2 regions of the Methylobacterium sp. E-025 genome follow, and region 2 is predicted to be linked to the other one. Evidence: predicted binding sites of a transcription regulator. Region 2 holds the regulator's gene; the other holds the start of a gene.
What was found. Region 2 encodes HrcA, which represses chaperone genes, less so after heat shock. Its sites were predicted from a motif close to GTTAGCACTCNCNNNNNGNGAGTGCTAAC; they were not measured.
Positions count from the first base shown of each region.

Region 1: the regulator HrcA is predicted to act here: its motif matches at 1,823-1,851, upstream of groES (co-chaperone GroES).

Region 1 covers NZ_JAKSYR010000120.1:11,342-14,744, reverse strand. Annotated here, with positions in the region: gene glyS (glycine--tRNA ligase subunit beta) at 1-124, shown strand, start outside; gene MKK64_RS17815 (endonuclease domain-containing protein) at 342-695, shown strand; gene MKK64_RS17810 (magnesium transporter CorA family protein) at 705-1,706, opposite strand; gene groES (co-chaperone GroES) at 1,920-2,207, shown strand; gene groL (chaperonin GroEL) at 2,291-3,403, shown strand, end outside.
Region 2 covers NZ_JAKSYR010000088.1:71,342-74,744, forward strand. Annotated here, with positions in the region: gene rdgB (RdgB/HAM1 family non-canonical purine NTP pyrophosphatase) at 30-662, opposite strand; gene rph (ribonuclease PH) at 659-1,372, opposite strand; gene hrcA (heat-inducible transcriptional repressor HrcA) at 1,521-2,615, shown strand; partial or broken gene MKK64_RS11050 (DUF1236 domain-containing protein) at 2,802-3,403, opposite strand, start outside.

The DNA.
Region 1 (3,403 bases), on a different contig from region 2:
CTTCTTCGAGCACGTCACCGTCAACGCCGACGACGCGGCGCTTCGCGAGAACCGCCTCGCCCTCCTCAACGCGCTGCGCGCCGCAACCCGAGAAGTCGCAGACTTCTCGGCGATCGTGGGGTGAACCGCGGGTCCCTTCTCCCAGGGGGAGAAGGGCAGGACGATCTACACTTCCTATAGGGGGAAGCGCGGGTCCCCTCTCCCGTCCGGGAGAGGGACAGGGTGAGGGATGCGCCTTCTCCGGATGAACCTGTCCCCTTACCCCAACCCTCTCCCGAACGGGAGAGGGTGTGCGTCGCGCATCCGCGAGGTCGCGTCGGCGTGTGAGGTCAGGTCATGGCATGCCGAACCCGACGCAGCGTGCGACGAATTTGCGGGCGACGCAGACCGGTGCGGAGGCACGGCTCTGGCGCGTCCTCCGCAATCGGCAGCTGAACGGGCGCAAGTTCCGGCGGCAATGGCCGATCGATCGCTACGTCGTCGATTTCGCCTGCATCGAGGCGAAGCGCGTCGTCGAGGTCGTGGGTGCGACGCATGGATCGCAGGCCGCGATCGCGTCCGATGCCGTTCGGACCGAATGGCTCGGACGATGCGGGTTCGAGGTCGTGCGCATCGCCAACGCCGAGATCGACGAAAACCTCGACGGCGTCCGCGGGACGATTCTCGCCGCGATCGAGCGGCGCGATGTCCTCTGATGCGCCGCCTCAGAACCAACCCTTGATCCGGAACACCACGATCGGGATGATCGCGCTCGCGAGGATCAGGCTGAGCGCGTAGGGGTAGCCGTAGGCCCAATCCAGCTCGGGCATGTGCTTGAAGTTCATCCCGTACATCGACGCGATCAGCGTTGGCGGCACGCCGACCACCGAGACGACGGTGAGGACGCGGAAGACGTTGTTCTGCTCGATGTTGATCAGGCCCAAGGCCGCGTCGAGGAGGAACTGGACGTTCTCCGAGAGCCGGGTCTCGAACTCGTCGAGGGATTCGATGTCCCGGCGGATCGTCTCGAAGCGCGCATCGGTCTCTTCCTGGGCCAGCACCTGCTCGCAGGCTCCGGCGACGAAGGGCACGATGCGCTCGAGGCCGAGCAGGCTCGCCCGGATCTTGCCGAGCACCTTCCCGCGGCGGGCGATGCCCCGCAGGATGCGCTTCAGCGCCAGGTCGCGGCGGCGCGGGGGGGCCTTCTCGTCGGATTTCGACGGCCGGGCGCGCACGTCGAAGTCAAAGATCCGCGTCGAGAGGCCGTCGAGCTCGGCGCCCATGTCCTCGAGCGCATCGGCGAGGCTGTCGACCAGCTCCTCCATCAGCAGCAGGAAGACCTCGATCCCGGTCTTGGCGACCTCCCCCTCGTCGATCCGCTTGCGCACCTCGGTGAAGGCGCGGAGCTCGTGGAAGCGCACGGTGACGAGGTGGTCCGGCGTCAGGACGAAGCCGAGCGGCTTGAGCAGCGAGTCGGTGCTCTCGAAGGTCACCATCGGCGTCGAGAGGGACAGGCCGTTCTTCAGCCGGCGCAGGCGGCTGGAGCTCTCGACCTCGGACAGCGCCTTGCGCGAGGGCACGCGGATGCCGGTGGCCTCCTCCACCGCCCGGGCCTCCTCGGGGGTCGGATCGTTGAGGTCGATCCACACGGTCTGGGTCGGGACGGCGGCGCGGCCGCCGGTGTCGCTCGGCGCGAGCGCGCCCTCGGGGCCGTGCAGGCTGAGCATGAAAGGGAATTCCGTCGGCGCTTGCGATGAGGGGGGGAGAAACCCGGCGCGCGACGGCCGCCGCGGGGTGCGACAGACTTGACTCGCCAAGGGGCCGCCGCTATCTCGCCCGCAGCCTTGGCACTCATCTTCCACGAGTGCTAACGGCCAGGGTTGGACGCGGGTCTCCGCGGCATCAACGCCGATTTGCGAATTCAAACAAGAGGGCAGCTCATGAAGTTCCGTCCGCTGCACGACCGGGTCGTCGTCCGCCGCATCGAAGGCGAAGAGAAGACCAAGGGCGGCATCATCATCCCCGACACCGCCAAGGAGAAGCCGCAGGAAGGCGAGATCGTCGCCGTCGGCCCGGGCGCCCGCGACGAGGCCGGCCGCATCAACGCGCTCGACGTCAAGGCCGGCGACCGCGTCCTGTTCGGCAAGTGGTCGGGCACCGAGGTCAAGATCGACGGTCAGGATCTCCTGATCATGAAGGAATCCGACATCATGGGCGTCGTCGCCTGAGGTCTTCGGACACCTGACGTAACCGCCCTTCGAGGCCCGCCCGGGTCTTGGGGCTTCTCCACCAACGAAAAGGAATCCTGCACATGGCAGCGAAAGACGTTCGTTTCTCCTCCGACGCGCGCGACAAGATGCTCCGCGGCGTCGACATCCTCGCGGATGCCGTCAAGGTGACGCTCGGCCCCAAGGGCCGCAACGTCGTGATCGAGAAGAGCTTCGGCGCGCCGCGCATCACCAAGGACGGCGTCACCGTCGCCAAGGAGATCGAGCTCTCCGACAAGTTCGAGAACATGGGCGCCCAGATGGTGCGCGAAGTGGCCTCGAAGACCAACGACATCGCCGGTGACGGCACCACCACCGCGACCGTGCTCGCCCAGGCGATCGTCCGCGAAGGCGCCAAGTACGTCGCCGCCGGCATGAACCCGATGGACCTGAAGCGCGGCATCGACCTCGCCACGGCCGCCGCGGTCAAGGACATCATCGCGCGCTCCAAGAAGGTCGCCTCGTCCGAGGAGGTCGCCCAGGTCGGCACGATCTCGTCGAACGGCGACAAGGAAATCGGCGAGATGATCGCCCACGCGATGCAGAAGGTCGGCAACGAGGGTGTCATCACCGTCGAGGAAGCCAAGACCGCCGAGACCGAGCTCGACGTCGTGGAGGGCATGCAGTTCGACCGCGGCTACCTGTCCCCGTACTTCATCACGAACGCGGAGAAGATGGTCGCCGAGCTCGAGGACCCCTACATCCTCATCCACGAGAAGAAGCTGTCGTCGCTCCAGGCGATGCTGCCGGTGCTCGAGGCCGTGGTGCAGACCGGCAAGCCGCTGGTCATCATCGCCGAGGACATCGAGGGCGAGGCGCTCGCCACCCTCGTGGTCAACAAGCTGCGCGGCGGCCTGAAGGTCGCGGCCGTGAAGGCGCCGGGCTTCGGCGATCGCCGCAAGGCGATGCTCGAGGACATCGCGATCCTCACGCAGGGCCAGATGATCGCCGAGGATCTCGGCATCAAGCTCGAGAACGTCACCCTGCCGATGCTCGGCCGCGCCAAGCGGATCCGCATCGAGAAGGAGACCACGACGATCATCGACGGTTCGGGCGAGAAGGCCGACATCGAGGCGCGCGTCGGGCAGATCAAGGCGCAGATCGAGGAGACCACCTCGGACTACGACCGTGAGAAGCTCCAGGAGCGCCTGGCCAAG
Region 2 (3,403 bases):
GCGCGCCGTTTGGCAATCGCCCGATCCGTTCAGCCCGGCCGGCGCAGGCATGCGGCGGCGAGCTTCACGAAGGCACGGGCCCGGTGCGAGAGGGCGTCGCCGGTCTGCCAGTCGACCCCATGCTTCTCCTCCGACGCGATCTCGCCGAAGGTGCGGTCGAAGCCGTCGGGCCGGAACATCGGGTCGTAGCCGAAGCCGGCCGTGCCGCGCGGCTCGACGAGGTCGCCGAAGACGCGGCCCTCGAACAGCTCGGTGTGGCCGTCGGGCCAGGCCAGCACCAGGGCCGAGACGAAGTGCGCCCTCCGGTCGCTCGCCCCGCGCAGGTCCAGCTCCGCGAAGATCCGCGCCATCGCGCCGGAAAAGTCCTTGGACGCCCCGGCCCAGCGGGCGGAGAACAGCCCGGGCGCCCCATCGAGCGCATCGACGCACAGGCCCGAATCGTCGGCGAAGGCCGGCAGGCCCGCGGCGTTGGCGGCGGCGACCGCCTTGATCGCGGCGTTCTCGGAAAACATCGTGCCGGTCTCGTCGGGTTCCGCGAGCCCGAGCTCGCCGGCCGAGACCGCCTCGACGCCGAAGGGCGCGAGCAGCTCGCGCATCTCCACCAGCTTGCCGGCATTGTGGGTCGCGATCACGACCCGGCCCGAGAGGATGCGGTGGCTCATGCGATCGCCTGCTTCTGAAGGGCGACGAGGTCGGCGACGCCGCCCTTGGCGAGCCGGAGCAGCGCGAGCAGCTCGTCCTCCGAGAACGGCTTGCCCTCGGCGGTGCCCTGAACCTCGACGAGGCCGCCGGTGCCGGTGATGACGAAGTTGGCGTCGGTCTCCGCGCCCGAATCCTCGGCGTAGTCGAGATCGAGCACGGCGGCGCCCTTGACGATGCCGCAGGAGATGGCGGCGACGTGGTCGCGCAAGGGGTCGACCGAGATCATCGAGCGGGCGCGCATCCAGGCGAAGCACTCGTGCAGCGCGACCCAGGCGCCGGTGATCGATGCCGTGCGGGTGCCGCCGTCGGCCTGGATCACGTCGCAGTCGACGGTGATCTGCTTCTCGCCCATCGCCGGCAGGTTGGTGACGGCGCGCAGAGATCGCCCGATCAGCCGCTGGATCTCCTGCGTCCGGCCCGAGGGCTTGCCGGAATTGACCTCGCGGCGGGTGCGCTCGTGCGTGGCGCGCGGCAGCATGGCGTACTCCGCCGTGATCCAGCCCTTGCCCGAGCCGCGCAGCCAGTGCGGCCCGCGCTCCTCCAGCGAGGCGGTGCACAGGACCCGGGTCTCGCCGAAGGTCACGAGGCAGGAGCCCTCCGCGTAGCGGGCGACCGAGCGCTCGAGCGTGACCTTGCGCAACTCGTCGGCCGCGCGCTTCGAAGGCCGCATGCGGCGTTCTCCTGATTCCCGAATTTGAGCGGGGTGCTTAGGCTGCGCCGCCACACGCGGCAACCCGAAGCGCCCGAGCGCCGTATGAGAAGCCCATGGATTGATCCGCAGGCTTTAGCGGGACACAATCATCGGCCAGGAACCGCGCGTGACCGAGTTTTCCCGACCCTTCTCCCAACCGCCGCAGGCGCAGGCCCTCGCCGCGCTGAACGAGCGTGCCCGCGAGATCTTCCGGCAGATCGTCGAGGGCTATCTCTCCACCGGCGAGCCGATGGGATCGCGCAACCTCGCGCGCATCCTGCCCATGACCCTGTCGCCGGCCTCGATCCGCAACGTGATGTCCGACCTGGAGCAGTCCGGGCTGATCTTCGCGCCGCACACCTCCGCCGGGCGCCTGCCGACCGAGCTGGGCCTGCGCTTCTTCGTCGACGCGATGCTCGAGCTCGGCGATGTCGGCCGCGAGGAGCAGGAGCGGATCGAGGCGCAGATGCGGGCGGCGGCCTCGCGGCACACCTTCGATTCGGCGCTGGCCGAGGCGTCGAGCCTGCTCTCGGGCATCTCGCGCGGAGCCGGCGTGGTGCTGACGACCAAGACCAACGTGCAGCTCAAGCACATCGAGTTCGTGCGGCTCGATCCGGCACGCGCCCTGGTGGTGCTCGTCTCCGACGATGGCTCGGTCGAGAACCGCCTGCTCGACCTGCCGCCGGGCCTGCCGGCGAGCGCGCTGCAGGAGGCGTCCAACTACCTCAACGCCCGCCTGCACGGCCGCACCCTCGGCGGCCTGCGCGCCGAGATCGAGGCGGGCCGCCAGGCGATGAAGCGCGAGCTCGACGCGATCACCGAGCGGCTGGTCGATGCGGGCCTCGCCGTGTCCGTCGGCCCGAGCGAGGCCCGCCAGCTCATCGTGCGCGGGCAGGCCAACCTGCTCGACGACCTCCGCGCGATCGAGGACCTCGAGCGGATGCGGCTGCTGTTCTCGGACCTCGAGACGCAGAAGGACGTGATCGACCTGCTCGCCCGTGCCGAGGGCGGCGACGGGGTGCGGATCTTCATCGGCTCGGAGAACAAGCTGTTCTCGCTCTCCGGCTCGTCGCTGATCGCGGCGCCGTTCCGCGACGGCTCGCAGACCATCGTCGGCGTCGTCGGCGTGATCGGCCCGACGCGCCTGAACTACGCCCGCATCGTGCCGATGGTCGACTACACGGCGCGGGTCGTCTCGCGGATGCTCGACCGCGGGACGTAGGGCCGGGGCCGCTCGCCCGATGCGCCGCCGCGCCCCTCGGTTGGCGCGGGATGTCGGCCCGCGAAGCACATCGGGAGAGGGGGAGCGCCGTATCCGGACGACGCACCCGCCTCTCCCGACCCTTGCCGCCACGAGGCCCACCCTCCCCCGCAGAGGAGGGAGGGCAGGCCGGCGCGGGTTTTCGCCTCAGCCGCGGATCACGTCCACGATCTGGTAGGTGTCCGGATCGACGATGACGATGTCGTCGTCCACGAGGACGTAGCTGTAATCCTCGTATTCCGGTGCCAGCTCGACGATCGCCGGCGGGAGGCGGTGCAGTTCATAGCTGCGGGCGATCGCCGTGCCGACGGTGAGCGCGAAGGCGCCGGCCGCTAGGCGCGGCACGCCGCTGCGGAACAGGTCCTGGCGGAACCGGGTGCGCTCGGCGCCGCCGAGACGCCCATAGGCGCCGCGGGCCTCGCCGCCGCCGCGCGGACCGCGGGCGCCGCGATCCGGACGACCGTCGCGGTCGCCGCGGGCACCGGGGCCGTCGCGATCGCCCCGGCCGTCACGGGCGCCGGGACCATCACGGTCGCCGCGTCCGTCGCGCGCCGCCGGACCGTCGCGATCCCCGCGGGGGCCGCCGGTCTCGTTGCGCCCGGGGCCGCCGCGCTCGTCGCGGGCGCCGGGCTTGCCGCCGGGGCCGTCGTCGCGCATCGCACCGCCGCGTTCCGCCCCGCCCGGCGCCCCACGATCGGCACCGCCGCCCGGCCCGCCGCGCTCGACCCCGCCGCCCGCCGGGCCGCCGG